DNA from 2 places in the Exiguobacterium sp. SH1S21 genome. Region 1 is predicted to be linked to the other one. Evidence: a T-box and tRNA genes for the amino acid it is inferred to sense, from the RefSeq annotation. Region 1 holds a T-box; the other holds one or more tRNA genes.
What was found. The T-box of region 1 lies ahead of ileS (isoleucine--tRNA ligase). A T-box ahead of a tRNA ligase gene usually reads a tRNA of that ligase, here a tRNA-Ile.
Positions count from the first base shown of each region.

Region 2: it has a tRNA-Ile gene. The T-box ahead of ileS (isoleucine--tRNA ligase) is inferred to sense a tRNA for this amino acid. The anticodon was not compared.

Region 1 is NZ_SJUY01000003.1:206,957-223,040, forward strand. It holds gene EVJ24_RS06325 (RluA family pseudouridine synthase) at 1-203, opposite strand, end outside; gene lspA (signal peptidase II) at 203-676, opposite strand; gene ileS (isoleucine--tRNA ligase) at 736-3,462, opposite strand; T-box leader at 3,512-3,732, opposite strand; gene EVJ24_RS06340 (DivIVA domain-containing protein) at 3,735-4,280, opposite strand; gene EVJ24_RS06345 (YlmH family RNA-binding protein) at 4,299-5,069, opposite strand; gene EVJ24_RS06350 (YggT family protein) at 5,070-5,342, opposite strand; gene EVJ24_RS06355 (cell division protein SepF) at 5,347-5,814, opposite strand; gene EVJ24_RS06360 (YggS family pyridoxal phosphate-dependent enzyme) at 5,838-6,491, opposite strand; gene pgeF (peptidoglycan editing factor PgeF) at 6,488-7,249, opposite strand; gene ftsZ (cell division protein FtsZ) at 7,305-8,450, opposite strand; gene ftsA (cell division protein FtsA) at 8,498-9,760, opposite strand; gene EVJ24_RS06380 (cell division protein FtsQ/DivIB) at 10,016-10,786, opposite strand; gene murG (undecaprenyldiphospho-muramoylpentapeptide beta-N-acetylglucosaminyltransferase) at 10,800-11,876, opposite strand; gene murD (UDP-N-acetylmuramoyl-L-alanine--D-glutamate ligase) at 11,873-13,210, opposite strand; gene mraY (phospho-N-acetylmuramoyl-pentapeptide-transferase) at 13,226-14,185, opposite strand; gene EVJ24_RS06400 (UDP-N-acetylmuramoyl-tripeptide--D-alanyl-D-alanine ligase) at 14,207-15,511, opposite strand; gene EVJ24_RS06405 (penicillin-binding transpeptidase domain-containing protein) at 15,570-16,084, opposite strand, start outside.
Region 2 is NZ_SJUY01000002.1:193,420-209,503, forward strand. It holds gene EVJ24_RS04485 (peptidoglycan D,D-transpeptidase FtsI family protein) at 1-1,006, opposite strand, end outside; gene EVJ24_RS04490 (superoxide dismutase) at 1,160-1,768, opposite strand; gene EVJ24_RS04495 (alpha-amylase) at 1,853-3,322, opposite strand; tRNA gene EVJ24_RS04500 (tRNA-Ile) at 3,445-3,518, opposite strand; tRNA gene EVJ24_RS04505 (tRNA-Met) at 3,523-3,599, opposite strand; gene EVJ24_RS04510 (Na/Pi cotransporter family protein) at 3,716-5,362, opposite strand; gene EVJ24_RS04515 (DUF1189 domain-containing protein) at 5,563-6,003, shown strand; gene ispG (flavodoxin-dependent (E)-4-hydroxy-3-methylbut-2-enyl-diphosphate synthase) at 6,256-7,377, shown strand; gene EVJ24_RS04525 (hypothetical protein) at 7,448-8,032, shown strand; gene EVJ24_RS04530 (NAD(P)H-hydrate dehydratase) at 8,065-9,462, opposite strand; gene EVJ24_RS04535 (Fur family transcriptional regulator) at 9,516-9,926, opposite strand; gene EVJ24_RS04540 (metal ABC transporter permease) at 9,913-10,776, opposite strand; gene EVJ24_RS04545 (metal ABC transporter ATP-binding protein) at 10,773-11,531, opposite strand; gene EVJ24_RS04550 (Ppx/GppA family phosphatase) at 11,722-13,257, shown strand; gene EVJ24_RS04555 (RNA degradosome polyphosphate kinase) at 13,254-15,419, shown strand; gene EVJ24_RS04560 (DUF1427 family protein) at 15,511-15,681, shown strand; gene EVJ24_RS04565 (hypothetical protein) at 15,719-16,084, opposite strand, start outside.

The DNA of each region.
Region 1 (16,084 bases):
TGGAGTTCGACGGCTTCTGGCACCGTCACGACGACTTCGTCCCCTTCTTGCAGTTTATAGTTCGGCTTCACGACTTGACCGTTGACGAGAAGATCCCCTGCCTTGATCCAGTCTTGGATTTGCGAACGTGACCAGTCACTTCGTTCGCTCATCCATTTATCGATCCGTGCCTTTTCTTCGGCGACAAATGTGTAAGTTTCCATTACGATTGTCCCCTTTCTTTGTTTAATTTTTCTTCGAACAAGACGCCGATGATCATAAAGATGACCCCGAACGTGAGTGCCATATCGGCGACGTTAAAGATTGGAAAGTTGTAGCCGAACGGGTACGTGTCGACGAAGTCGACGACCTCGCCCCGGAACAGACGATCGATAAAGTTGCCGATCGCTCCGGCGAGCAGTAAGCCGACACTGTAGCCGAGCAGTTTGAACCCGTTCACTTCTTTATGCAAGAAGTAGATCAGACCGACGACAACGACGGCGGTGACGACGAAGAAGAACACCATCTGTCCTTCGAGCATGCCCCAGGCCGCGCCTCTGTTGCGGTACGATGTCAAATAGAGCCATCCGGGGATCAATTCGATTGATTGACCGATCGTCATCGTCTGGACGACGATCCACTTCGTCACTTGGTCGAGCAAAATGAGAACGACTGCTAATCCGTAATAACGTTTCATCAAATTCTCCTTTCAAGTCATAAGAAACCGGAGTGGACTGTGCGCCACTCCGGTCCGGCTCATGCGATGACTTCTGTACAGCGCGGGCAAAGTTCTGGATGATCTGCGTTCTGACCAAGTTCGGTCGAATACGTCCAACAGCGGGCACAAGCGGCACCGTCTGCTTTCGCGACGCTGATCTTCGCCGTCGCGTAGTCGACGTCGGCCGTATCGACGTAGTCGAGTTGTGACACTTGCAGGAGTTGACGAACGTTATCGATCGTGTCGAGCAGCGCTTTCGTCTCACCCTTCGGTGCGACCTGAAGTTTTGCTTCGAGCGGTTTCCCGATCAACTTCTCGCCGCGGGCGATCTCGATCGCTTTCAAGACGTCGTCGCGGAACGTGAGGAATTTCGACCATTTCGCGAGTAATTCCGTCTCTGCTTCCGTGAGCGGCGCCACTTCTTCAAGGTCCGACAAGAAGACGCTATCCGCCGTCTTGGCCGGGATTTCTTGCCAGACTTCGTCCGCCGTATGCGGGAGGACCGGGGCAAGCAGCTTCGTCAACGTGATGACTGCATCATACATGACCGTCTGAACGGCACGGCGACGCGCATCGTTTTCACGTTCGATGTAGAGGATGTCTTTCGTGAAGTCGAGATAGAACGACGACAACTCGTTGACACAGAAGTTGTGGCTCATGTGGTAAACAGCCATAAAGTCGAACGTATCGTACGCTTTGACGACTTTCGTCTGAAGTTGTTTCAGCTTCGTCGCCATGAAGCGGTCGGCTTCCGGCATATCTTCGAACGCGACGCGCATCGACGGATCGAACCCGTTCAAGTTACCGAGCAAGAAGCGTAACGTGTTACGGATCTTCCGGTATACTTCTGACACTTGTTTAAAGTTGTCATGCGAGGCGCGGACGTCTGACTGATAGTCGACAGACGCGACCCAAAGACGTACGATTTCAGCACCGTACTGTTTCACGAGGTCGTTCGGTGCAATCGTGTTGCCGAGCGATTTCGACATCTTCCGGCCGTCGCCGTCAAGGACGAAGCCGTGACTGAGGACGTTGCGATATGGCGCTTTGCCGGTCGTCGCGACTGCAGTCGACAGTGACGAGTTGAACCAACCACGGTATTGGTCCGAACCTTCTAGGTACAGGTCGGCCGGACGGCGCAAGTTGTCGCGCTGTTCGAGCACGCCTGCGTGTGACGAACCTGAATCGAACCAGACGTCCATGATGTCGACTTCTTTACGGAACTCGCCGTTTGGACTGTTCGGATGTGTGAAGCCGGATGGCAACAAGTCTTTCGCTTCACGCTCGTACCAGACGTTTGATCCGTGCTCATGGAACAAGTTGGCGATATGGTCGATCGTTTCGTTCGTGATGATTTCCGTTCCGTCTTCTGCGTAGAAGATCGGGATCGGCACACCCCATGCCCGCTGACGGCTGATGACCCAGTCGCCACGGTCACGGACCATGTTGAATAGGCGCGTCATGCCCCATTCCGGTACCCAGTTCACTTCTTCGATCTCACGCAACATGTCGCTGCGGAAGTCTTTGATCGAAGCGAACCATTGCGGTGTCGCCCGGAAGATGACCGGCTTTTTCGTACGCCAGTCGTGCGGGTACGAGTGCTTGATGAATTTGAGCTTCAACAAGTTGCCATTTGCTTCGAGCTTCATGCCGATCTCTTTGTTCGCATCTTCATAGAACAGTCCTTCAAAGCCTGGTGCTTCGTCCGTCATATACCCACGGTCGTCGACCGGGCACAACACGTCAAGTCCGTACGCTTGGCCGACACGGTAGTCGTCTTCCCCATGGCCAGGTGCGATATGGACGCAGCCTGTCGCTTCAGCCGTGACATGGTCGCCAAGGATGAGGAGTGACGTCCGGTCGTAAAGCGGGTGCTGTACCGTCATGTGTTCGAACTCGCGTCCGTTCCAAGAGCCGCTCACTGAGTACTCATCCCAGCCAAGTGCTGTCGTCACTTCTTCGACGAGCGTCTCGGCAACGATATACCCTTTGCCATCATGCTCAATCCGTGTGTATGTCAGCTCATCGCTGACAGCGATCCCGAGGTTGGCCGGAATCGTCCACGGTGTCGTCGTCCAGATGACGAAATGGTCGGTCGTCCCGAGGACGCCTTTGCCATCGACGACTTGGAACGCCACATAGATGGCTGGTGATTTTTTGTCATAGTACTCGATTTCCGCCTCAGCGAGTGCCGATTCAGAAGACGGTGACCAATAGACCGGTTTTTTCCCTTTATAGATGTATCCTTTTTCAGCCATCGTGCCGAACAGGCGGATTTGTGCCGCTTCATATTCAGGCTGGAGCGTGATGTATGGATTGTCAAAGTCAGCGAGCAGTCCGAGACGCTTGAACTGTTCACGTTGTGAGTTCACTTGCTCCATCGCGTAAGCGGCACATTTTTCGCGGAACTCGGCGACAGTCATCTCTTTACGGTTGACGCCTGCTTTTTGAAGCGCGTTCTCGATCGGAAGACCGTGTGTGTCCCAACCTGGGATCATCGGTGATTGATAGCCGTTCAACGACTTGAAACGGACGATGATGTCTTTTAACACTTTGTTGAGTGCATGGCCCATATGGATGTCACCGTTGGCGTACGGAGGTCCGTCATGTAGAATGTATTGCGGCTTTCCTGCATTCTTCTCTTGGACGCGGTTGTACAAGTCCATCTGCTCCCAAGCCTCGTGCATTGCTGGCTCGCGCTTCGGCAAATTTCCACGCATCGCGAATTCTGTATCAGGCATCAATAATGTGTCTTTGTAGTTCATTGAAACTCCTCCTGCATCTTTTTTGAAAAACAAAAAAAACCCGCCCCTAAATAGGGACGAGTTCATCGACTCGCGGTACCACCCTACTAATCTCAAGTAGACCTTGAGACCGCTCTCGGTAACCGATAACGAGGTCAAGCGGTCACGCTTACTCAGTTCAGCATGACACTCATAGGGGATACCAAATAAAGTCTTTCTCTTAGGCTTGCACCTTCCCTAAGTCGCTTCGTAGGTGTGACTTTATTGACGTGTCCTAATCAACGTATTGTTTATTATCCGTGATGTTTGTTTGGTGTGACTTCGTCGTCATTATACGCAAGTTCACTCGTATCGTCAAGAACCGTCTGGACAGGCGGCTCTCCGACAATCGTGTCCCATTCGGTACTATTTAGAAGTTCCATCTGTGCGTCGACGAGAACACGGAACCGGGTCCGGTACAGTTCGACTTTTTTCAACATTTGAATGACTTCACGCTCTGCCATCTGCTCTTTACGCGATGCTTCCTCTTCTCGGGCGAGCGCTTCGCGTTCAGCCTGCTTCAAGATGAGGCTGGCTTCTTTGGCCGCATTGGTCTTGACTTCTTCTGCTGCCTCTTGTGCGACGATAATCGATTTATTCAACGTGTCTTCCATCGAGGAGAAGTAGTCAATACGGGCTTGCATATCGTTGACGAGTTCTTCGTACCTTCTATTTTCACGAATCAATAGCTCAAACTCTTTAATGATTTGATCTAAAAATTCATTGACCTCATCGATATCGTACCCGCGAAAACGAGTCGAGAACTCTTTGTTATGAATATCAATCGGTGTCAACGCCATTCGACTTTCCTCCTAAATTCAACGTATGATGCCATACTGGATTTTTATTTTCTCACGCTTTGTCGAGCCGAGGATTGCCGTCAATTTGACACGACCGTAACCCCGGATTGAAACCAAATCGTCTGGTTCGAGTAAAAAGCTCGCGTCCGTGATCGCTTTATGATTGACTTTGCAGTCACCATGTTTGACGAGCGCCTGTGCTTTCTGGCGCGATAGACCGAGCACCTCGCTCACGACCGCATCAAAGCGGAGTGAGGAGACGATGCCAAACTCGTCGCTCCATTTGACTTCTGGGACGGTCAAAATCGATGCGGCAGGCACATCAGACAGCCGCACCCGGGCTTTGCCGACGCGATCCACGTTCATTTCGATGAATCCAGCCGCATCAGCCGTCGTCGCGAACTGAGCGATCCCGTCAGCGAGGACAACATCGCCAAACTTTTGCCGCTTCAGGCCCGCGTTAAGAAGCGTGCCTGTCACTTGGCGGTGGGTCAAGTCGACAAACTTCGTCGGATAATCGATTTGAAGAATCTTGACTTCAAAGTCGTTCACGTCTAGCTCATAGTAGTCGGGCGTCAATAAAAGCCGTTTCCGCTCAGCTCCAGGGAAACCGCCGTCCTCGTAGATGGCGAGCCGTTTGCCAACGAGTTGCCTGACGATTTGTTGCTCACGTGGGTCTAAAAAATCCGTCAATTTAAACAAGTAGTTGTCCTCGACTTGTCGCACCCAGTCGAGCACTTGCTCGACAAACGGGCGTTCATTCGGTCGATAATGATCGAAGACGCTCATTTACAGACCGAAAATCGCTCGCACTCCTGCTTGCGCCATACGAAGCACGAACAGGGCGACGATTGGAGAAATGTCGAGCATACCGCCGATTGGCGGGATGATCCGACGGAACGGGTTAAGAAACGGCTCACACAAGTATGTCAAAATCTGTCCGAATTTTGATTCTCTCGCATTCGGGAACCACGATAATAAAATATAGGCAATCAAGACCCAACTATAATATCCAAGAAGCGTAACAATCGTATTGCCTAATGCAGGGATCGCATTTTCCATTCATTTACCACCCTTTACTGTTTAGTTCGTCCTCCGAAATCAAATTCGAAATCGATCCAGTCAATTCGATATTGTTCGGAGCACATAGAATCGTGTTATGTCCAATCGACGTCATCGTTCCTTCTAGGGCGTAAACGACACCCGACAAGAAGTTTACAACTTGACGAGACTGCTCTTTCGACATGCGCTGAAGGTTGACGATGACGGCACGATTTTCTTTCAACTGGTCGCCAATATCTTGTGCCTCGGCAAAGACGCGCGGTTCGGCAAGAACGACTTTCGAACGTTCTTTCTTCTTCGTGTTTAGCGCGACGAGGTTGTTCGATGGTTTCGGACGCTCCTCAGTTTTGACGAGCGCATCAGTCGTCGGTTGAGTGTTCGTCTCTGCGACAGCATACTCTTCCCCTTCATACGCGTGATTCGGATCTTCCTCAAGTCCAAAGAAGTCTTTCATTTTGTTTTTGATTGACATAACGGATTCCTCCTTAGAATATATTATTGCACAAGTACGGTCCCAATACGAACAAACGATGCGCCTTCTTCGATTGCCAACTCGTAGTCGTTAGACATACCCATCGACAATTCGTTGCATGGTGCATGTTCGAAGCGATTTGCCGCGACGCGGTCGCGCAATTCGCGTAAAGCACGGAATGTTTCACGGATCACACCTTCATCTTCTGTGAACGGAGCCATCGTCATCAGTCCGATGACCCGAACATGGCGATACTGTCTACAGTTCTCGATGAACGGGATGACTTCCTCTTTTTCAAGCCCATGTTTTGACGTCTCGCCCGATACGTTCACTTGGACGAAACAATCGATGACACGGTCGGACCGTTTGTCAATCTCTTCGGCGAGCGATAATCGGTCGAGCGAATGGATTGCGGCAACATGATCGATGACTTGTCTCACTTTGCGCGTCTGTAGACTACCGATAAAATGGAACTTGGCGTCCGACGGCATCGCATTGACTTTCTCGAGCAAGCCTTCCGGACGGTTCTCACCGAAATCACGGACACCTTCTGCGTAAAGCGCGTTCGCGACGTCGACACCGACCGACTTCGTGACCCCGATGAGCGTCACCGCTGTTTCCGATTGAAGGTTCTCAATATTCTGTCTCACTTGTTTGACGTTATCAGCTATGCTCACAATTTCTTCTCCTTGACGAGGACGGCGGCAAATCGACGCTTGGCGTCTCCGTTCCGATACGAGAAAAAGTCTCGATCGGAAGCGGTCGACAAGTTCGACTGCGTGACGTCCATGTTTCTTTCGACAGCGAGTGTCTCATTGACTCGTTGCAATGACAGGTTCGCATGACGTTCTGATTCGTTATACACCGAGGCCGCATATGCTTCGGGCGAGACGGCATTGACGGCATCGAGGACACGGCGGTCGACTTCATAATGCTCGGCCGTGATGGCCGGTCCGACGTACATCTCGATGTCGTGTTCCGGAACCCCGAGCCGAGCGAATGCGTCCGCCATCGAAGACACGATGTTTCCGACCGTCCCTTTCCATCCGGCATGAGCCATGCCGATGATTCCGTGATCTTTCGCACAAAAGAACAACGGGACGCAATCGGCGAACACGAGAGCGAGTGGCAGATCGGTAGCGGTCGTGACGAGTCCGTCAGTCGCTTGAATCGCCTCATCGTATCGATAGGCGCCTTTGCCCTTGTCCGCTTCGTCGACGGTCGCGACGCGCGTCCCGTGCACTTGATCGGCCCAAACCGAATCGATGAGCGACAAGTTTGCTTCGGTGAAGAAACGTTCCCGGTTGGCAATGACTTGTTCTGCATCATCGCCGACGTGCAAACCGACATTGCCTTCATTGTGTCCATCTGTCCGAGTCGTCACATAAGCCAGATAGCGATACGCCTCGGTTTCCCATGTATGTATGAGTTGCATACCAGTCTCCTTTTTTTTAGAAAAAGGGGGTGCCGAGAACGGCACCCCCTGTTGTTTAGTTACGGCGTTGTCTTACGAACGCTGGGATGTTGATCGTCTCGTCTGGGACGTCCCCACCATAGACTGGTCTATGGAAGTTCCCTTCTTCTTGTTGAGCAGGTTCAGTCGGTTTCGGTTGAACTTCTTTGTTCGCCTCAGGCTCCGCTTGTTTCTTCGGTTGCTGAAGGAACGGGTTCGTGCCTTGTGACTCTTCCGCAAACTCAGTCGCGATGACAGTGACGATGATCTCTTCGTTCAAGTTTTCGTTGATGACCGAACCAAAGATCAAGTTCACTTCTTCATCAGCGGCGCTTTGAACGATTTGAGCAGCCTCTGTTACTTCATACAAGCTGAGGCTGAGTCCACCTGTAATGTTCATCAAGACACCTTTCGCGCCTTCGATTGAAGACTCGAGCAGTGGAGATGAGATCGCCTTTTTCGCTGCTTCGATGGCACGGTTTTCACCAGTCGCCACACCGACACCCATGAGCGCCGATCCTTTTTCCGTCATGATCGTTTTCACGTCGGCGAAGTCAAGGTTGATCAAACCAGGGATGGCGATCAAGTCTGTGATCCCTTGGACACCTTGGCGAAGCACGTTATCCGCTTCGCGGAACGCTTCGATCATCGGCGTGTTCCGCTCGACGATTTCAAGCAACTTGTCGTTCGGGATGACGATGAGTGTATCGACTTTTTCTTTGAACGCTTGGATTCCGTGTTGCGCATGCTGCATCCGTTTGCGTCCTTCGAACATGAACGGTTTCGTGACGACACCGACTGTGAGCGCTCCGATTTCTTTTGAAATCTCAGCGATGACTGGTGCAGCGCCCGTACCTGTTCCCCCACCCATACCGGCAGTGACGAAGACCATATCGGCACCGTCAAGTGCTTCGATCAATTGCTCACGGCTTTCTTCAGCCGCTTTCTTGCCGATGTCCGGGTTCGCACCGGCACCAAGGCCGCGTGTCAATTTAGCGCCAAGCTGAAGCTTGACGTCCGCTTTCGACATATTGAGTGCTTGTGCGTCTGTATTAACCGCGATGAACTCGACACCTTGCACTCCGTGCTCGATCATTCGGTTGACGGCGTTTGAACCGCCACCACCGACTCCAATTACTTTAATTTTTGCTACGGCGTCAATCGCCTCATCAAAGTACATCATTTCAGGTATCCCCCTACGTAATTTCCAATTGTTAACACATCATCAGCTTACACGCCAAATAATTTTTCCATTAAACGCCCGAATCCATTTTTAGATTCGCGCTCTGTTGTTTCAGGCTCGTCATCACGATCGATATCGTGTTCTGTCCCGCCAGTTGGTGTCGGAACAGTCACGCGCTCGTCTGGCTTCTCAAGTTGCGACTTCGAGACATGATGGTCGCTCATGAGCACATACTTGAGAACACCGACAGCCGTCGCGTATTTCGGATGTCTGACACCAATCGACGAAGGTTGGTAGAGTCTTGTCTTTTGACCCATGACGCGCGTCGCCAATTCCTGGATACCAGGCAAGGCAGCCGCTCCGCCACAGAGGAGATAACCTCCGCTGAGCGGTGGGACACCTACCTTTTGCACTCTATTCAACACGAGTGTGAACATTTCCTCTATTCGCGCCTCTAAAACGTAACTAATTTCTGCTTGTGGCTCGAATGCCACTTCCCCGTTAATATTCGTGAATGAGAATCCTTCAGAAGCGTCCGCCATTTCTTCGAGTGCGAGTCCGTATTCTTCTTTCGCCACTTTTGCGTCTTGGTACTTACAGTTGAGTTTATATACCAAGTCTCGCGTCATGTGGTCCCCGCCGACTGGGAGGATATACGAGTAGACGAGATCACCGCGATAAAATACAGAGACGGTCGTCTTTTCGTGTCCGATGTCGACGAGGCCGATTCCAAGGTCGATTTCATCGACGGAAGCAGCACTCATTCCAAGCGCCAAGTTACCGAGCACAAATCCTTCTAGCGTAAGGCCTGCCCGTTCAATCGAACGACGGATGCTATGTAGGACCGTTTTTGAACCCGTTACCATTTTCCCGTGCATCTCTAACCGGTAGCCGAGCATACCACGGGGATCGACGACCCCTGTCTGTTGATCGACTGTGAACGACGTCGGGATGACATCGATGACGCTCATCTCATCCGGCAAACGCATCACTTGCGCCGAATTGATGACTTCGATGACGTCGACGTCCGTGATCTCTTGGTCTTCTCGTTTCACCGATGCGATCCCATGACACGGGGCAATTTGGATATGTTCCCCTTCGATGGCAACATATACCGAACGAACTTGATCACCGAGCGCCGCTTCGGCATGTTCGACGGCTTGCTTAATGGCTTGAACCGTCTTATCGATGTCGACGACGGCGCCACGTTTTACTCCTGCAGACGGGGCGCACCCCTCCGCCAAAATGTTAAGCGTTCCTCCGAGCAATTCGCCCACGACGAGCTTAATTTCTGACGTTCCTATATCCAATGCGGCAACATAACCGTTCGCTTCCAAAAGGGAAACACCTCCGCGCTTAAATTTCTGTTTCTGAATTTCCGTTACATTGTTACAGATATCCAAAAATATTGATAGGTCCGGCAAGATATCTCACGTCTAAGTTTACAACAAATAACATAGTGAGAAAAGGTAGAATCCTACAAATTAAGCGGTTTTGGGGTGTCAATTCGATTACAAACCATAAAAAAACAGCCCTTACGTGTCTAAGGACTGTAAAAATTCAGATTATTCTTTCGTTTTTTCGTAAGGGACGAAGTAAAAGCCTCCGTCCATGACGACGGTTCCGCGTTGACCTTTTGGGATGTTTTCAAAGATATCCCCGTATTTTGAGACGGTTTGGCTCAGTTTGAACGTCGGTGTGAGCAACGTGTTTCCATCGTTCATATAAATCTCATACCGGACGGGTTCATCCTTTTTTTTCGAAAAGACGATTTCAGACATCCGGGCCCGCATCGCGTCATCGACTTGCTCGAGTTCACTTGCTACTTTCTCGAGCTCGGCGACGTCCGTGAACTCACGTAAGAGCGGACCATCCTGCAACTTCTCCGGATCATCGATTTGTCCGGTCGGATGAAGTGATCCGTCCGCGAGCACGACGACTTCTTCTGAGTCGTTTCGCGAGTAGGCGATCATCTTCTCTTCCTCGACGTCCACGGTGACGATGTTATACCAAGACCGATCGACTTTGGCGTCCCGCACTCCCGGGAGTGCGCGAATCGTCTGCTCGATGTTGTTCGGAGAGATGCGAACAATCTTTGAAGACGTGTCGAGATCCGTTCCCTCAAGGACGTAAGCTTCAGTCAACCAGTCGAGTCCGGACACATTCACTGCCTTCACGTCAGAAACCGACGTCTGCATATAGACGACGAGTGCGATGAGCACGGCAAACAAGAGTAGAATCGTCGCCAAGCGTCGATTCGCTTTTTTGCGCCGTTGGTCCTTCATATACGGAATGCGATCTTCCAAACTGCGAACGGTATTCTGACGCGTCTCCATTAGCTTCTCTCCTTTATCGGCTTACTTCTTCCACAAGATCGGCGAGTGATTCCGCGGCGTGCGGGAATCCTAATCGTTTCGACGCTGCGGCCATCTCGTCATGGTGATTCAAGACGTGACGGATCGACGTGACGAGCGTGGCGCCTGTCAACGCTTGCTCTTTAATCAGCTCAGCGGCACCGCTCTCGACGAGCGCCGACGCATTTTTCGTCTGATGATTCGCTGTCACGTAAGGGCTCGGGATTAAAATGCTCGGCAAACCGAGAGCAGTCAATTCCGAGATTGTCGAAGCACCGGCCCGTGAGACGACGAGACTCGCACAGGCGAGGAGTTCTGGCATATCGTAGACGTAAGGCAAGATTTGGACGTTATCTGAGCTCGGCGCTTTGGCGACGACATCGTCAAAATGCACTTTTCCGGTCACATATAAGACGTTCACAGGTTCAGTCGCGAGTTCCGGGATCGCCTCGATGACCGCTCGATTGATCGCTTCCGCCCCACGGCTGCCGCCATAGATGAGAACAATCGGTCGTTCGTCAATCCCGTACTCGGTGCGCAGTTTCATCTCGTCTGCCGTCGTCTTCAAGACCTCACTACCCCGTGGATTCCCGATGACTTGCACGTTCGCCCCTGGGAAATGTTGTTCAGAACCGGCGAACGACAGCGCGACACGATCCGCTTTTTTAGACAAAAACTTATTCGTCAGTCCCGGGATGCTGTTTTGTTCATGCAAAATCGTCGGAATACCGAGCAGTTGGGCAGTGAAGACGACAGGCCCGGACACGAAACCGCCCGTTCCGATGACGACGTCAGGTCGGAACGCTTTCATGTCTTTTCGCAATGCGAGAACCGATTGGACGAACCGATAACCCGTCTTGACGTTCTCAATCGAAAGCGACCGTTTCAAGCCACTGATTCGAATCGATTTGAACGGGATACCCGCTCGCGGTACGAGATCGGCTTCAAGCCCGTTCTCGGTCCCGATATAGAGCACCTCTAAATCGGTATGCCGCTCTTTCAACGTATCGAGCAGGGCGAGCGCCGGATAGATGTGACCACCCGTCCCTCCACCAGAAATGATGACTCTCATCGGTTTGCCTCCTCATATGCGTTCACGAGCTTGACGAAATGTTCGCCTCGTTCTTCAAACGTCTTATATTGATCCCAGCTCGCACAGGCCGGCGACAGCAAGATCACGTCGCCTGCAACGGACTGTTCAAACGCGAGCGGCACCGCCTCGTCGAGCGTGGCGACGGCTTGCGCCGGAATATTTTCTGATTCACTTAACGTTTTGAACCGTTCAGCCGTCTCGCCGTAAGCGATGACAGCTTTCACCCGTTTCATCGCAGGAACGAGTGATGTCAGGTCGGCTCCACGTTCGAGCCCGCCACATAACCAAACGATCGGTGCTTCGAAACCAGTGAGCGCCGCCTCGGCAGCGACGTTGTTCGTCGCTTTTGAATCGTTGTAGACGTGACGGCCAAGTACACGGCCGAGGCTCTCCGTCCGATGGGCGACGCCACCGAACGTGCGCAAGACGTGCTTGATATGATCACTCGGGATGTCAAATGGCTCGATCAACAAGAGCGCGGCCAATACGTTCTCGACGTTATGGGCGCCTCCAAGCGCAAGTTCTGACACCGGCATGATCCGTGCGCCATGCAAAGTGATCCATCCTGAATCGACATGCGCGTCACCGGCTTCATAGCCAAACGTTTGAGCCGAAAGTCCAGTCGGCACTCGCTTCATGACTTCTCGATCCTCTCCTTTGACGACGACCCGGTCTGAAGGCGTCATGTTTTGGAACAGATTCGCTTTCGCGTCAGCGTACGATTCGAAGTCACCGTGATAGTCAAGATGGGCTTCTGACAAGTTGAGTAGCGCTGCCGAGCGGGGATGGAACGCTTCCACTCCCATCAGCTGAAAACTCGATAGTTCGATCACGATCAGGTCGCCCGGCGCGGCTTGCGTCGCGACTTCGATGGCCGGAAACCCGATATTTCCCGCCACGTGGACGGGGCGTTTGCCACCTTTTAACAGCTCATGGACGAGCGTCGTCGTCGTCGTTTTACCGTTCGACCCGGTGATGGCGACAAAATCTGCCTCTGTTGCCAAATAAGCGAGCTCGACTTCCGTATAGATCGGGATGTGACGCGCAATCGCTTCTTCTAGTAACGGGATCTGATAAGGGATACCCGGATTCTTGACGATCAGTTCAGCTTCGTCTAACAGTTCAAGCGGATGCGAGCCGAAGACAGTTTTTACGTTTAGCGCTTCAATTTTTGCCCGCTCTGCTTCTGTTGGCTCACTGCCCGTATTGATCACTACGTCTGCGCCGACCGCCTTTAAATAGGCGGCAGCTGCGATACCGCTCCGAGCCGCCCCGAGTACGAGGACTCGCTTACCATTCCACTGTTGATTCATGTCTTCCACCATCCATTACATGAGAAGTAACGACAATACTGCCGTGATCAAGCTAATTCCACTGAACGTCAATACGATGCGCCATTCTGACCAGCCGACCATCTCGAAATGGTGGTGGATCGGACTCATCTTAAAGATTCGTTTCCCCGTCGTTTTAAACGAGATGACCTGCAAGATGACACTGAGCGTCTCGATGACAAAAATAATACCGACGAAGACGAGTAATAATTCAAGTTTCAACATGAGGGCGAGACCAGCGACCGCTCCGCCTAAAGCGAGCGAACCCGTGTCACCCATGAAAATTTTCGCCGGGTATTTGTTAAAGACGAGGAACCCAAGGAGTGCTCCGACCGTACTAAACGCAAACCAAGCGATGCCGACTTCGTCTTGTCCTAACGCATAAATTCCAAAGAACGCAAACGTCGGGATGGCCGAGAACGAAACGAGACCGTCCAAACCGTCCGTCAAGTTGACGGCGTTCGAGAAGCCGACGAGCCAGAAGATGACGATGGCGATGTAGAACCAGCCCGTATCAAACGCGATCGATGTGAACGGAATGCTGATTGTTGTGTCGAGCCCGCCGCCAAGCGATAAGAACCAAACGAACAACACCGAGACAATGATTTGACCAATCAACTTTTGAAGCGATGTCAATCCAAGGTTGCGTTTGTTGACGACTTTAATGTAGTCGTCGAGGAATCCGATGATCCCGAACGCGAGCGTGACGAACAAGAGCGTCCCGAACCCGGCGACCGCTTCTCCAAACACGAGCGATACGAAGAATCCGACGAGAAGTGCGAGCAGGATGACGATCCCGCCCATCGTCGGTGTCCCTGATTTCTTTTGATGCCAATCCGGACCCTCGTCCCGGATCTCCTGACCAAACTTTAAGTTACGAAGCGCCGGGATGGCCCGCGGCATGACGACCAATACGGTCAATAATGAACTGATTAAGACGATTAAACTGATTAACATATTCGTACCTCACTACTCTATTTATTGGACTAAGCGCTCAAGCGCAAGTCCTCGCGATGCTTTTAACAATATCACAGTCTGTGGCCGTTGATAACTGCTGAGGAGTGCTTTCGCTTCCTCTACCGTTGGGACCATCGTCACATTCACGCGCGGGTCACTGATCCCTTGTGAGATCCATTTCGCTTTGTCGCCGATCAGCACGCAATCGGTCACAGGCGCCGTGATGACGTGCCCGACACTCTCGTGCTGGGCCTGTTCATCTGTTCCGAGCTCATACATATCCCCGAGAACGAGGATACGACGGCTAAAGCCTTCTAACGTTTTCACCGTCTCGATGGCGGCAATCATCGATGTCGGGCTCGCGTTGTAGGCGTCATTGATCAAATGCGCGTCACCGAACATTTGCTTCTCCATCCGCATCGATGTCAATTGAACCCGATTCAGACCGCGTTGGATCGTCTCGTGATCAAGACCTAATTTGAGTCCGCACGCGATCGCATATGCCGCATTCCGGATTTGGTGGGCTCCGAGCACTTTTAACTCATAAAACTCGTTATTGTAGCGGAAAATCGAGGCGTCAAACGTCGATTCGACGACTTCAAGTTTCCCATCCGCCGTCGCGTCGTAACCGACTCGGTAACCTTCGTTGGCCAAAAGCGGCTCGTCGGCATCGACGATGAGCACCCCGTCCGGTTTGAGCCCGGCTTTAATCTCAAGTTTTGCTTTAGCGATCCCTGAGCGACCTCCGACTTGTTCGCCGTGCGACTCGCCGATGTTCGTCACGAACGCGACGTCAGGCTTGGCAAGTTTCGATAACAACTCGATTTGTCCGAATCCGTTCATCCCCATCTCGAGCACCGCGACTTCCGTGTCACGAGGCATTCGCAGTACGGTCAGCGGCAAACCGACGTCCGAGTTGAAGTTTCCAGCCGTCTTGTGGGTTTTGAACTTTTCCCCGAGAACGACAGCAACCATGTCTTTCGTCGACGTCTTGCCGTTTGAACCGGTGATCGCGACCACGAACGGATCGATTTCAGCCAAGTATCGTGCCGCCGCTTCTTGCAGCGCCTTTAGCGGTGACTCGACAGGAATCGCCACAATCCCTTCCGGCAGCGGACGCCCCTGCTCCCAAAACGTCACGATTGCGCCTTTTTGGACGGCCGCATCGATGAAGTCGTGCCCATCGACGCGAGCCCCGATGATCGGCACGAACAATCCGTCCTCATTACCGTCTCTCGAGTCGGTCGCGACATGACGGACCTCACGTGTGTCGTCCGTCTCCATCCCAAACCAAGAAGCAAGTGTTTGTATCGTTAACTGTTCCATCCCTATTTCCTCCTGTGACAAAGGAAAAGAGAGCCGAGGCCCTCTTCATCCCTATGCGTTAGTTCGACGGTGCTTGGAGCCTCACTTTGAGTGTCGCCCCATTCTTGACCGGCTTGCCTTTCCCGATTGACTGGGAAGTGACAAAACCCGTTCCGTCTATTTCTAAATTCAATTGATAGAGCGTCGCCAATCGTTTCGCATCACGAAGCGACCAGCCTGATAGGTTCGGCATCGTGAACGAGTCCTCCGTCTTCAACAGGAGGCGCTCCCCGACGACGTACGATTGCCCTTCGACCGGGCTTTGAGCGACGATATCGTCCCCGCTACCGAGTAAAATCGGTTCGAACGAAGCGGCTTTCGCCTGCTTGACCGCCTCATCACGACCAAGCTCGACGTATGTTTCCGTCGTCTTCGTCGACGCATCGATTGTTTTTGTTTGTTTTTCCGGTTCGACGCTTCGATAGCGCAACGCCACGTCCATGACATCCTTGAACAGCGGCGCCATGATGCGCGGACCCGTCGTCGACGAGTCGCCGTTCGGTCGGTCGACCGCAATATACATGACGAGTTCCG
Region 2 (16,084 bases), on a different contig from region 1:
GTCCGGCGAGGATCGCCTTCTTCAAGATCTCGTCGACTTCTTTTTGGAATTCGATGTCCGTCGACAAGATGATATCTTTTCCGGGATTACCGCTCACGCGCGTAGGCTCACCGACCGGTTGGCCTTTGTACGTCGTGAACACGTCATAAGCCGGAGTCCCGCGTAAAATATCTTCATATTGCTGCTCGAGATAAGACGTCCCGACCCGATCGTTCAACCCGTAGCCTTTTGCCTGATACGAGGCCCGTTGCTCGGCCGGGATTTGACGATAGCTTCCGAGGAAGCTTTGGAACGTTTCACCGAACGGATAAGCCCGTTGGTAGTATGGTTCGACGCTGACGCCGGGCAACAGCTCCAAGTTTTCTTCGATCAAAGCCATCTCTTTCGGTGACGCGCCAATCTTGATGACTTGCGGGTCTAACGCGTACCCGCTCTCCATATTATGTTTGATGGCGATGATCTCTTCGGTCGCATCATCGAACGTGATCTCTGCTTGTGTGATTGAATCAAGCAGCAACTGATCGACTTCTTGGTTCGACAAGGCGGCCCGCTCTTCTTCCGGTAGCTCGGCGAGAAGGGATTGGACTCGTTCTTGCGAGCGCTCGGGATCGATGGCGATCCAATAGTCCTTGCGATCCCGTTCGGTCACTTTGCGATCTTTCTCCGGAATGTCGACGATCTTAGCAAGTTTGACCGCAACATCGAGACGCTCTTCCGTTTTCGTCACTTGGGAGCGACGGTACATGACCGAATAGTTCGAAATCGTGTCGGCCAACACTTGCCCGTTCCGATCGTAGATTTTGCCGCGAGGCACCTCGTACTTGATCTTGCTCGACTCGGTCTTTTGAACTTCTCGGGCGATTAACTCTCCGTTGACGATTTGGACGACGCCTAACCGAAAGATCAACGTCGCAAACAAGATGAAGACGATAAAGAACAATAAATTTAATCGTAACGGAAGGTGGTTACGCCGTTTTTTCGGCACTTTCACACGGTGTCTAGCCAATTCAGTTATCTCCTTCCACTTTCAGTTGCTTCTATATTATACTTTTCTGTATTTCTATTTTCAGACTCGATTTTTACTATATCATAATTTGTTTACAAATTAATGAAATGTAGAAAAAATCCCGAGATTCAACCGAATCTCGGGATCGTGTCATTATTTGGCGTCAGCGTAAAGCTTCGCGACGTAATCCCAGTCGATGACGTGGAAGAACGCTTGGATGTAGTCCGGGCGACGGTTTTGATAGTTCAAGTAGTATGCGTGCTCCCAAACATCGAGTCCAAGGATCGGCGTGATGCCTTCCATGATCGGTGAATCTTGGTTCGGTGTCGACGTGACTTCGAGCTTTCCGCCTTTGACGACGAGCCAAGCCCAACCTGAACCGAAACGAGTTGTAGCGGCTTTCGTGAACTCATCTTTGAACGCGTCAAAGCTGCCGAACGCTTCGTCGATTGCCGTTGCGAGTTCGCCCGTTGGCGTCCCGTTCTCGTTTTTCTTCAACAACTTCCAGAAGAACGAGTGGTTCCAATGGCCGCCGCCGTTGTTACGAACAGCTGTCTGAATGTCAGCAGGAAGCGAATCGAGTTTTTGGAGCAAGTCTTCAAGTGAAGAGTACTCTACGTCTTTTCCTTCGAGTGCATTGTTCACGTTCGTGACGTAAGCGTTGTGGTGTTTCGAATGGTGGATTTCCATCGTGCGTGCGTCAATGTGTGGTTCGAGTGCATCGTATGCGTAATCAAGTTGTGGTAATTCAAATTTAGCCATAACTAAAATCCCCCTTAAAATTGGTTTGAACAACGTTCGTTTTAAATGTAACAGATTTGTGACGGCTTACTCAATTGTAAAGGCTTATTCCACATCTTCGTCCGGCAACGCCCAGACCGAGATCGATCCTGCCGCTACTTTAAATACCCCTTTTCCATCTTCGTCAATCTCGATGATTTCATCGATCGTCTGCGTCAAGTCGACCCATTTCTCACCGGCACGATGCTCCCCAACAAACATCTGTTTCTCCGCTTCTTCGTTATTCGAGATGATGACGGCACAACCTGAACGCTCGATGTCCTCACTGCCGTGTCGGACCCAGCCGATCACGTGCTCGTTATCGAAGTAGTCGTCTTGTTGCCCATACGCTTTTTCACGACGGGCGTACAGAAGCGGATCAATGGCCAGCTTCTTCCCTTCGACCGGGTGGGGCCCGTTGATGCCGTAGTAATCCCCGTAGAAAACACACGGATAACCGTCTTGACGGAGTAAAATCAAACCGTAAGCACTCTGTTTGAACCAATCTCCGACCCATGACTCGAGCGCCTCGGCCGGCTGTGAGTCATGGTTGTCGACGAACGTGACCGAGTGAAGTGGGTGGGACTGGACGAGTGTGTCGTCAAAGATCGTCCGCAAATCAAACGATGCGCCTTCGATCGAGGCACGCTGCAAATTGTAATGGAGCGGCACGTCGAACAGGTCGACGTGGTAGTCGATGTTGTCTAAAAAAGCACGGCAATCTTCGAGCTCCGACTTCCAAAACTCACCGACCAAGTAAAAGTTCTCGCCTTTTTCATCTTTCATCTTTTGGCTGAACTCTTTGACGAAATCGTAGTTGATATGTTTGATCGCATCGAGACGGAAACCGTCACATTGCGTCTCTTCGATGAACCACTTGCCCCAATTTAATACTTCTTCCCGGACTTCCGGATGGTGATAGTCGATGTTCGCGAACATCAAATAGTCGTACACCCCGAACTCACTATCGACGTTGTCATTCCATTTCTTGTTTTCGCCTAAGATGAAGAAGATACCGCTGTGGTCGCCCGCCGCGTCATAGTCTGTTCCGTTGAAATGATGGAAGTTCCATTTGAACGACGAATACTTACCGTTTCGCGCTTTATAATCAAACTTCGTCCAACCTTCGATCTCAAACGGTTCTTCCGACAACACTTTCGTCCGGTCTTCCGGATCGACTTCTAACACGTCGAACTTCTCGGTCGCGTCGGCTCCGGCTTTATGGTTCAACACGACGTCCATATATACTTGCATCCCGAGCTCTTGGGCGTGTTTCGTCGCCTCAAGCAGCTCTTGCTTCGTCCCGTATTTTGTGGCGACGGTTCCTTTTTGATCAAACTCGCCTAAATCATACAAATCATAGACACCATATCCCGTATCCTCATCACTCTGACCTTTAGTGACTGGTGGCAGCCAAAGTGCGGTGATTCCTGCTTTTTTCAATTTAGAAGCCCGTTCTTTCAATCGCTTCCAATGCTTTTGGTCAGCCGGGACGTGCCATTCAAAAAATTGCATCATCGTATGATTTCGTTCCATCTCGCTTCGCCTCGTTTCATATTTTTCAAAAACAAAATGCTAACGGATATTTACCCGCGTCTTCACTTTTGAAAACAAAAATGTAAACAAAAAAGCAGCTTTCATTAGAAAGCTGCCCTCGATGGACCCTGTAGGACTTGAACCTACGACCGGACGGTTATGAGCCGTCTGCTCTAACCAGCTGAGCTAAGGGTCCTTATTGGTAGCGGCGGAGGGAGTCGAACCCACGACCTCACGGGTATGAACCGTACGCTCTAGCCAGCTGAGCTACACCGCCACGTTGTTATACAGTAATAATATACTGAATGAAAGCGCCACTGTCAATGAAAAGTCATATGTACGAAAAAAAGTCCTGCTACTTATAACTTACAGTAGCAGGACTTTTTCGAAACGTTACACCGATACTTCGTTCGTTGCATCTTCGAGTGTAATTTCTGTGATGTTCATCGCATGGTCACCGATCCGTTCAAGGTTCGAGAGCATGTCGACGAAGAACATACCAGCTTGGCCGTCACATTCACCTATGTTCAAACGAACGACGTGATTTTTACGGAACTGGCGCTCGAGCATGTCGAGTTTCGCTTCCATTTCGATGACTTGACGCGCCTCGACCATGTCGCCGCTAGCGAGCGTCTGGAGTGACTTCTCGAGTGTCAATCGTGTCAAATCGTACATTTCTGTCAACTCTTTTTGCGCTCCCGCTGAGAGCGTAATCCGTGTCGCCGTCTTATAGTCGATCAACTCGATGATGTTCTCAACGTGGTCACCAATCCGCTCGATGTCGTTGATCGCATGCATGAGTGTCTTATGCTCTTGTGACTCTTGCTCCGTCAAATCGACGGCAGCCAATTTGACGAGATAATCCGTAATCTTAGCGTTCAATGAGTTGAGCGCTTCTTCAATGTGCGCCGATTTCTCAGCGTGTTTCTTGTCGCCTGTAGTCATATAGTTGCGTGCCTCGTCAAGGCCGAGCTTAGCGAAATCACCCATGCGGATGACTTCATATTTGGCTTGCTCGACTGCGATTGAAGGCGATTGTTCGATGAAAATCGGGTCCAAGTGCTGCGCTTTCGTATCGACGATTGAATCTTCACCCGGTACGAGTTTCGTCACGATCCAAGCAATCGTCCCGATGAACCAGAACTGGATAAACGTGTTGACGACGTTGAACGTACCGTGGGCGAAAGCGATCTGCATCTTGTCTTCGATCGCGAGGAAGTTTGTGATCCACAAAATATATGACGTGAATGGCACTAACAATATCATGAAAATCGTCGTCCCAATCAAGTTAAAGATGACGTGCGCCGCTGCCGCACGACGGGCCGCGACTGAGGCACCGATTGAAGCGAGAATCGCTGTGATCGTCGTTCCGATGTTGTCACCGAACAAGACAGGCAGTGCCGCGTCCAAGTCGATTGATCCACCAGCGTATAGTTCTTGCAAAATCCCGATTGTCGCAGAAGACGATTGCACGATGACCGTGAACACCGTCCCGACGATGACACCGAGGAACGGATTGTCACTCATAGATTGCGTCAAGTCGATGAAATATTCACTCGAACGTAACGGCTTCATCCCGTCTCCCATAAGTTCGAGACCGTAGAAGAGCGCCCCTAGACCGAAAACGATTTGTCCGAGGTGTTGGAATTTCTCTCTTTTGAAGAAGAAAAGAAGCACTGCACCGACTGCAATCATCGGTAGCGAATATGCACCGACATCGAAACCGATGATGAATGCCGTGACTGTCGTCCCGATATTCGCTCCCATGATGACCCCGATTGCTTGACGGAGCGTCATGAAGCCGGCGCTGACTAGACCGACTGTGATGACGGTCGTACCTGAAGACGATTGAATCAAGACCGTAACAATGATCCCGGCTAGTACTCCGAGGAACGGATTCGATGTATACTTATCAAGGATGTCGCGCAGGCGATTACCTGCAGACTTTTGAAGGCCGTCTCCCATCGATTTGATACCGAATAGGAAGATCCCTAATCCTCCAAAAAACATGAATAACATTTCTTGCAAATTGTATTCCACGATTTTTGTACTCCTTTTGATTGTGTATTGGTTGTGTTTAATTGGTTCTTGTTGCCCTACTCATTATGCCTGCATCATCTAGTCGATGTAAACACGTTTAATGTTAAGGTTTTATTAACCGACTGTCTTATTTTTGTTTGATTTTAGTTTTTTGTACTATAACAGAATGGGGTTTTGTATGTATGCTTAAAACGACATCAATGTTTATCCGCCATAGCCTGCTACCTACGAAGCAAACGCTACGGCTCCGTCTAGCTCCGCTGCACGCTTATATGTTGGCGAGCCTTGTCTTTACAATCGTCGCGACTGTTTTAGATTACCTCGTCTTGCGTCCCGATTTTTTCGCACCGATGTGGTTGTTCTTACACGGGTTCGCCATTTTTTTCTTCTATATGACTTGGGTCGCCGTCGCCGCCTTGTTCGTTCAACTCGTGACGAGACTTCGAATGAAGAAACCGTGGTCGTATCGGCAAGCTTGGCCTTACGCGGTCGCGATGACACTCGTCCCGACGCTCGTGCTCATCGCCTTGTATCACGCCGTGCCCGCATTTATTTGGTTCGGCTTCGTCGTCACGATCGTCTACTTGACCGTCCCGCTATTCCAAATCCCACTCAAACAAAAAAACTCGGGACGGCGCTAACACGCGCTGTCCCGAGTTTTATCACGTCTTCGGTGCAAGTTCAGTAAGTACTTCCTGTTGCTATTCGTCCGATATATCGGTCTTGAGACGGTAGAAAATTATGAAGCATCTGTTAAGATAACGTTAGACTTTGTAAAGAGCACATCTTAGGAGCGCTTGCCGGGTGCTTTTTCACAAGCATTTCGTTATGATAAGAAAGAAACCAACCATCTAAATCGATTGGAACCTTTCCAAAAGAAGGAGATTACGTATATGTCAGAAATTTTACACCGTTCATTAACTCGTCCGATTCGTGTCGGCAACGTCATCATCGGAGGATCTGATGAAGTCGTCATTCAGTCGATGACAACGACGAAAACGCACGACGTCGAAGCGACTGTCGCCGAAATTTTACGTCTTGAAGAAGCAGGTTGCCAAATCGTCCGCGTCGCTTGTCCAGATGAGCGAGCGGCCGACGCGCTCGCTGAAATCAAGAGTCGCATCAACATCCCGCTCGTCGTCGATATTCACTTCGACTACAAATTGGCGTTAAAAGCCATCGAGAGCGGTGTCGATAAGATTCGGATCAACCCCGGTAACATCGGTCGCCGTGAGAAAGTCGAAGCGGTCGTTAACGCCGCTAAAGCGAAAGGCATCCCGATCCGCATCGGTGTCAACGCCGGTTCGCTCGAGAAGCAGTTCCTCGAAAAATACGGATATCCGACAGCTCAAGGCATGGTCGAAAGTGCGATGCACCACGTCAAGATTTTAGAGGACCTCGGTTTTTACAACACGATCATCTCGCTCAAAGCGTCTGACGTGAACCTTGCTCTCGAGGCGTACACGCTCGCCGCGAAGACGTTCGACTACCCGCTCCACGTCGGGATCACTGAATCAGGACCGCTGTTCTCAGGATCACTCAAATCAGCGGCCGGACTTGGTGCGATCCTCTCACTCGGGATCGGCTCGACGGTTCGTGTGTCGCTGTCTGACGATCCTGTCGAAGAGATCAAAGTCGCCAAAGAAGTGCTCAAGTCGTTCGGCCTAGCCGCTAACGCCGCGACGCTCATCTCTTGTCCGACATGCGGCCGTATCGAAATCGATTTGATCTCGATTGCGAAAGAAGTTGAAGAGTACATCCAAAACATTAACGTCAACATTAAAGTCGCCGTCCTCGGCTGCGCGGTCAACGGACCGGGTGAAGCACGTGAGGCGGACATCGGCATCGCCGGTGCCCGTAACGAAGGCCTGCTCTTCCGTCACGGGAAAATCATCCGTAAAGTACCGGAAGCAACGATGGTCGAAGAGTTGAAGAAAGAGATCGACGCTATCGTCGCCGAGAAACTTGCCGCGCGTGAGCTTGAAGAACAACAACTTGCCAACCAATCTAACTAATCTCTCGCCCGCTCGGTTGCAACCGAGCGGGCTTTTGATACAATGAGTGTTATGGCAAGGAGGAATCAAGATGCATATTGGGATAGATTTAGACGGGACCGTCACGGATCCGCAAAGTTGCTTTCACTATATGAACGACATACTCGGTTACGCCATCGATTATCATCAAGCGACCGAATACGAGCTCCATACGTACACGGATATGACACAACATGATTTTTGGACGTTCATGATCGAACACGGTCATGAAGAAGCCATCTATCGGCGTTCACTCCCTCACTCTGAAGTGAACAAAGTACTCTGGCATATTCGGAAAACGCACCAACTTCACTACGTGACGGCGCGCAGTGAGGCCGTCCGGTCCGTCACCGAGGACTGGATCAAACAGCATGAACTGCCGCTCGACTCATTGATCATGACAGGTAGCCACGACAAGGTTGGCGTCGTCAAAGATCTCGCGCTCGACTTGTTCATGGAGGATCGCTATGAGAATGCCATCTCGATCCATGAACAGACATTGATTCCGGTGCTCTTGTTCGACGCCCCGTATAATCGCCGGCCGTTACCGGACGGGGTGAAACGCATCACGTCTTGGAACGAGGCGCTCCATCTCGTCGACCACCTCGAGACAACGAAATCGATCATCACCCCATAAAAAAGAGGAATCCGTCGCTGGATTCCTCTTTTTCATACCCGTCCAATCGCCTCGATGACATCGCTCGCGAGAACACTTGCCGGATGGATTCGTTCACTCGCTTTTTTAGCGGCTAACGCGTGCCATAGAACGGCTTGTTCGTTCGGAGGCTGCTCTGGCTCGATCCGCGCACTACGGGCCCAGAGCGCGAGCAGCATGCCCGTCAAGACGTCACCGCTCCCGCCTTTCGAGAGTGCCGGGGCTACAACTGTGTTGACGGCGCCAGTACCGTCTGGGGAAACAATCAACGTATACGTCCCTTTTAAAATGAGATGAACCCCATGTTGCCTCGCAAAGTCTGAGGCGGCCTTAAACCGATCCGCCTCGATCGCTTCAACCGTCTGTCCCGTCAACCGGGCAAGTTCACCGGGATGCGGGGTGAGCGTCAATGGGCCCGACGCCTGTAAGTGTTCCTGCGTCAGCGCACCGGCATCGACGATGATTGGCGTCGTCCGTTTCTTGACCGCTTGCCAAGCATTCGTCAACCGTTCATCCTCGACCATGCCGGGACCGATCGCCGTCGCCGCATACCGCGCGTCCGGTATGGCGTCGATCTCGTAAAACATCGCCTCCGGTAACGTTGCGACCAGTGCCATCGCCTCAGCCGGCACCGCCAAATCGAGTAGTCCGAGTCCGCTCCGAAGCGCGGCCTGCGCTGCTAGAAACGGTGCCCCGATCAAGTGGCGGCTCCCGCCGACGAGCTGACCGTGACCGTAAGTCGATTTATGGCCATATGGATCACGGGATAACAGACCGCGATCAAAATCGGTCTCCGTCAACACGCGCCAGTTCGACGTCTCAGGCAATCCGATGTCGATTCGTTCGACTTTCCCGTAAAACGGTGCGGTTTGATTCAAGAACGCACTTCGCTTGTAACCATGTAACGTCAACGTCTGATCGGCTTTGATCGCGTGACCGTCGAACCGGCTCGTCTCGTCGCTCGGCACACCGGACGGGACATCGACCGCGATCACCGTCACCGCTTGGTCGCACATCCAGGTGATCACGTCTCTCGCTTTCCCTGTGACCGGTCCGTCAAGGCCTACTCCGAACAAGGCGTCGATAATATAGTCCGTCCGTCTCGGATCATCTACGACCGGGACCACTTGCTTCGCTAACGCTGCGTGCGTCAAGGCTTCTGGCGATCTCGGCTCGCCGAGTGGTGCCCAAACGCTGACGTCATACCCACGCCGGTGCAGTTCACGGGCGATGACCCAACCGTCACCCCCGTTATTCCCTCGTCCACAGACGACGAGGACGGATGCCTCTGCTCGAATCGCCAAACGATTCGTCAAGGCCAGCGCCGCCCGCTCCATCAAGGCTTCGGGCGTCGTCCCGTGTGCAAAAGCCTGTTCATCCGCTCGCTTGATGTCGCTTGCCGTATAAATCATCGACTCACTCCTTCCTTATACACAAAAAAAGGAAGTTTAAGTAATCAACCTCCTTACTTACATTGTTTACAATACCCGTAAATCTCAAATTTATGATCGATGACCTCAAAATCAGGGTCAAGCGTCTCTACGTAACGCATCGGGCAAAGTTCGAGCAGTTTCGTCTTGCCGCACCCGCGGCAGATCAAATGATGGTGGTGGTGCGATGAGCCACACGTGACCCGGAACGCTTTCTCACCGTTCAACTCGGTCGCTTCGAGCAACCCTTCCTCCGCAAACGACTTCAAGTTCCGGTAGACCGTATCAAAGCTCATCGTCGGATGTTTCGAACGCATATAGTCGAGGACGTCTTTCGCACTGACGTAGCGTTCTTCGGCCGCCAAATAAGCGTACATCTCAATCCGTTTCGGCGTCACTTTCAACGACGACGATTGCAACCGTTCGATTTGTTCAGTCTGTTTCATGGAGTACCTCCTTCTTCCGTAACGAGCCGATCTTCTCAAACAACATGACGGCAGCCAAAATCAAGACGGCGAGCAAGACGATGACACCGCCCGGGGCGACGTCTAGTTCGTAGGCGAGGACAAGTCCCCCGATCGTCGCAAACTCACCGAACACGATTGCCCAAACAATCGTCTGTTTGAAACTGTTCGTGAACCGGAGTGCGGCCGCGACCGGTAACGTGATCAAGCTTGAGACGAGCAACGTGCCGACGATCCGCATACTGACGGCGATGACGAGCGCGACGACGAACATGAACAACATGTGTAACAACGTGCTCGGCAATCCGGACACTTTCGCTTGTTCTTCATCGAACGACAAGAACAAGAGCTGTTTATAAAACACGACGATGACGATGACCGTGATGAGCGCGACAGCTAGAATCAAACCGATATCAGACGGACTGACCGCTGAAATCGAACCGAACAACAGCGTCGACAAATCGACCGAGAAGCCGCGCGACAACGAAATGAAGATCGCGCTCAGCCCCATCCCCGCCGACATCATGATCGGGATCGACAGCTCTTGGAAATGGACGTACTTATTGCGGAGCCAATCGAGACCGAGCGCCGCAAGCACCGAGACGAGCGTCCCGAGGTAGAGCGGATTCAAGTCAGAGAAGAACAAGACATACTGACCGAGAAACAAACTGAAGGAGATGCCGGCGAGCGTCACGTGTGACAAAGCGTCGGCAATCAGACTCATCCGTCTGACAACGACGAAGGAACCGATCAACGGGGCCGTAAACCCGATGACGACGGCCGCTATGAACGCATAACGTAAAAAACTATAGGTTAACAAGTCGGCAATCATGACATACCTTCATGAACGAGGACTTTGACGGGATACGGCTTGATGGCGGCAAGTTCTCCTAGTTCGCTATATTCTTTCAACCCACAGTTACAGGCCATACGTCCCCGGTCAAGATGGACGACTTTCGTGACGAGGTCGGTGACGACGTTTAAGTCGTGCGTGACGAGGATGAACGTGCACGACGTATGCTCGCGCAACAAGTGGAGCACTTCATAAAAGTCCCGCAGATGCTTTTGGTCGACCCCGACCGTCGGCTCATCCAAGATGAGCAAATCGGGTTGGTTGACGATGGCCCGGGCGATGAACACACGCTGCTGTTGCCCACCGGACAGGCTTCCGATTTTGCGGTTCCGATACTGCCACATGTTGACCGTCTCGAGCGCATTTTGAATGGCGGCCTTATCTTCCATGTTCAATCGCTTGAACAGGCCTAACCGTCCGTACCGGCCCATCGCGACGACTTCTTCGACCGTCACCGGAAACCCAGAGTTAAATGACGCCGCTTTTTGGGAAACGTAACTGATACGGGACTTGTCCTTGAATTGGCCTTGCGGGCGACCGAACAGTTCGACCGTTCCCGCCTGTGGGCTCAATAACCCAAGGATCGTCCGAATCAACGTCGACTTGCCTGAGCCGTTCTCACCGACGATGGCGACGAAATCACCTTGCTTGATGTCGATGGACACGTCCCGAAGTGCGGCCGTGCCATCGTAATAATACGAAACATGATCTAATTTTACGACAGATGTCGTCATGAGCTACCCTTCTCTCGTTTGATAAATCGTAATCATTTCTACTTGCTTGGCGTCTGTATTATACAGAATATTATTAAATGCTTCAAGTTTGAGAAGATTGAGAAGCTCGTCGTCACGTCTTCACACAAAATCAAGATGAGTTTGTCTAGTGTTCGTTGTACACTAGAGGTATCGCAGAGGGGGATTTATCGTGGAAAAAAAATTAGCAGTCATTGATATCGGGTCAAACTCGATTCGCAACGTCATTTTTGAAGTGAATCGACACGGCCAATATTTTGAACGGTTGAACGTGAAAGAAGTCGCTCGGCTCTCGAGTCACATCACCGATGCGAACGAACTGTCCGAAATGGGCATCCAATCGTTAATCGAGACACTCGACCATTTCATCAGCCTGAACAAGCATCATGGCGTCAAAGAGATGTTGCCGGTCGCGACCGCAGCCATCCGCAACGCCAGCAATTCTGAAGCGATTTTAAACGAGGTCCTTAACGCGACCGGGATGGAGATCCGCTTGTTGAGTGACTATGAAGAGGCGTATTACGGATACTCGGCCATCGTCAACTCGACTTATATCGAAGACGGCTATTCGGTCGACATCGGCGGCGGCTCAATGGAAGTGACTTACTTCAAAGATCGCGAGCTCGTCTTTTATCATAGTTTCCCGTTCGGTGCCGTCACGTTGACGAACGATTTTATGTCAGGCGACACGCTCTCGAAAGATGAGCGGAAACAACTGACTTCTTTCTTGAAGAAGGCGTTCAAAGACATCGATTGGCTCGTCCCTCACGGTGTTCCGCTTGTCGGTGTCGGCGGGACCGCCCGAAACCTCGTCCGCGTCGAACAGTCGTTGTCCCACTTCCCGCTTGAAGGCATCCATCAATATACGCTCGGTGCCGACCGGCTTCACGAGGTCGTCGATGAACTGATCGACATGTCGACGAAACAACTCGGACGACTCGATGGCCTGTCAAAAGATCGGATGGACATCATCGCTCCGGCCGTGACCGCAATCGATGAACTGGCCCGCTATTTAAAAGTGCCTGAGTTTACGATGAGCAATAACGGTCTGCGGGAAGGGCTATTTTATGAGTACTATTTAAAAGAGAACAATGAGATCCGTTTCGCTGATGTCAAAGAAGAAAGTTTCCGCCACTTTGAGAAACAATACGATGTCGATCCGGTCCGGCATCGTCATCTCGTCCATCTGGCCCGTCAAATTTATATGGGCTTGATCGAGGCGAAGACGATCAAACCAAAACCGTTCGAACCGGGACTGTTAGAAGCAGCTTGCCGTCTCGCTTACATCGGTGAATACATCGACCATAACAACAAGAGCGACCACACGTTCCATTTGATCACGACCAATGACTTTAAAGGCATGAACAACGAAGACCGGCTCGCCCTGGCGCTCGTCACGTCTTACAAGTCACGGCGCCTGCTCGAACAGCATATCGAGGGCTTTCCTGAATGGTTCGACTCAAAAATGTTGAAAAGTCTAGAGCTGATCGGATCAATTGTCAAACTTGTCGACGCGCTCGATTTGACCGAGCGTCAAGTCGTCGAGAACATCGACGTCGAGACAACAGACGACGGGCTTGCCTTCACCCTTCATACAGCGACGTCCCCGCGCTTTGAATTGCAGCGCGGTATCCGTCACAAAAAGCATTTAGAACGCGCGATCGAAACGACGATCGAGTTACGCGTAGAGGAGAGGATCACTTTATGACGACTTACTTACCAGAACATTTTAACAACCGCGAATTGAGCTGGCTCAGCTTTAACGAGCGCGTGCTCCAAGAAGCGATCGATGACCGCAACCCGCTCATGGAACGCCTCAAATTCCTCGGCATCTTCAGTGCAAACCTCGATGAGTTCTACATGGTCCGTTTCGGAGGACTGAAAGACGAGGTGCTCGCCGGATTCAACCAACCGGAGGACAAGGCCGGGCTGACACCAAAGCAGCAAATTAAAGCGATCTCGATCAAAGCTCAAGAACTCGTCGAAGTCCAATATGCGACGTATAAAAAAATCGTCAAACAACTCGGAACAGAAAACGTCCGCTTTTTACGTCCGAAGCACTTGAACAAAGAGCAACTTGATTTTGTTAAACTGTATTTTCGGACCCACGTCTTCCCGGTCTTGACACCGATCGCGGTCGATGCGTATCGCCCGTTCCCGATGCTGTTGTCAAAATCGCTCAATATCGCCGTTGAAATCTCGTCGACCTCAGAAGGCAAAAAGCGGCTCGCCCTCGTTCAAGTACCGGCCGTCCTACCGCGTTTTCTCGAACTGCCGACAGAAGACGAAGAACATGCCGACTTGATGTTGCTCGAAGACGTCATCATCCAATTCATCGATTCGCTCTTCAAAGGCTTTGAAGTCGAGTCGACGATGCCGTTCCGGATCACCCGCAACGCTGACATGCCGTTCCATGAAGAAGGTAGCCGTGATGTGTTGAAACAGATCGAGAAAGAATTGAAGAAACGCCGTTACGGCGTCGGCATCCGCCTCGAGGTCCAACAACGTTCACTCAGTAAAGAACTGTTGTTCATGCTGCAAGACGTCCTCGATCTGCACGACCGCGACATTTTCGTAGTCGACGGACCGATCGATTTGACGTTCTTGTTTGGCATCTATAATAAGATCGGGATCGAGTATGATGAGATGATCAACGAGACACTCATCCCGTTCGTCCCGGAAGGACTCGAGCCCGGCAAGGACTTGTTCAAGGCCGTCCTGAAAAAGGATTATTTGCTCCATCACCCATACCATTCGTTCGACCCGGTCGTCCGCTTTATCGCCCAGGCCGCGAAAGACCCGAACGTCTTGGCCATCAAGCAGACGCTTTACCGTGTGTCTGGCGATTCACCGATCATTAAAGCGCTCACTGACGCTGCCGAGAGCGGCAAACAAGTCACCGTCCTCGTCGAACTGAAGGCTCGGTTCGATGAAGAGAAGAACATTCAATGGGCGAAACAGCTCGAAAAAGCCGGGGCCCACGTCATCTACGGCTATAAAGAGTTAAAAACGCACTCGAAGATCACGCTTGTCGTCCGGATTCTAGAAGGAGGTGTCCTCCAACGTTTCGTCCACCTCGGTACCGGTAACTACAACGACTCGACGGCGAAGCTTTATACGGACATCGGCTTGTTGACGACGAACGAGGACTTGGCCGAAGATGCGACCAACTTCTTCAACTGGCTCTCTGGTTACGGTGAACGACCGTCTTGGCACGAGTTCGAGACGTCACCCGACGACATGCTCGACTTCTTCCTTCACAAGATTCAAGACGAGATCAAACTGCATGAGAAGTATGGGAACGGTCGCATCGTCGCCAAGATGAACTCACTCACCGACAAGTCGATCATCACGAAGCTGTATGACGCGTCTCAGGCCGGGGTCAAGATCGATTTGATCATTCGCGGCATCTGTTGCCTGCGGCCGGGCATTAAAGGCGTCTCGGACAATATTCGTGTCGTCTCGATCATCGACCGCTATCTAGAACATTCTCGCATCTTCTATTTCTATCAAAACGGGAAAGAAGACTTGTACTGCTCGTCTGCGGACTGGATGACCCGAAACATGAAAAAGCGCATCGAGATCTTGTTCCCGATCCTAGATGCGGGTCATAAGTCATACATTAAAGACATGCTCGCGCTACAGCTCGTCGACAACGTCAAAGCGCGGATCCAACGCGCCGATGGCAGTTACGTCTACATCAAGCAAGAGCCTGGCCAAGAGAAAATTCAATCGCAGATCATCATCCACCAATATACAGGCGGCCGTTGGAACAACATCCCGAGCGTCTTCGAACGGGAGCCGTCGAACTGGGCCGAACGTGAAGTCCTTCGCCTCCGGGCCGAAAATGAGAAAATGACTGATGACTGATGTTAGACTTCTCAAACGAGAAAGAACATTGTATAATTAGTTCGTTCAGTTAGTTGAAACGCTTTCATTTTCGAATATGGAGGAATCATTCATGCAAGAAATCTTACTCTCGTTGCTCGCCGGCCTCATCTGTGGCATGATTTTCACTGCCTTGAAGTTGCCGTTGCCTGCCCCCCCGGTCTTGCCTGGCGTCATTGGAATCTTTGGCGTCTTTCTCGGGATGAAAGTTTACCAATTCGCGCTTGCGAACTGGCCATTTTAAACAAAAAGAACGATGCCCGCGGGCATCGTTCTTTTTGTTACTCTGCATGATGTATCGCCTTATGACAAGTCGGACAGACCCACATCCCGCTGTCTCCTTCAAGATGGTACTCTAGGAGACGATTAGCTATCGCCCCATACCTGTCTGTCAAGTCGACTCCACAGCTCGTACAAGCCGTGATGGAGGCGATACGGTGCATCATCATTCGTTCCCGAGCTAGATGCGTCTCATACGTTTGCCGAGTCCAGCGTTGGGATGGGACTTGATAACCGCGGTCCCACATATCTTTTAACGTCGCATAAGATGTCGACACGTCGTACATACCACTCTTGAGCAGCGGATGATGAAAATCAAGGCCGACTAAATCGACGAGACAATAGTCTCGAACTTCATCGTCGGGACG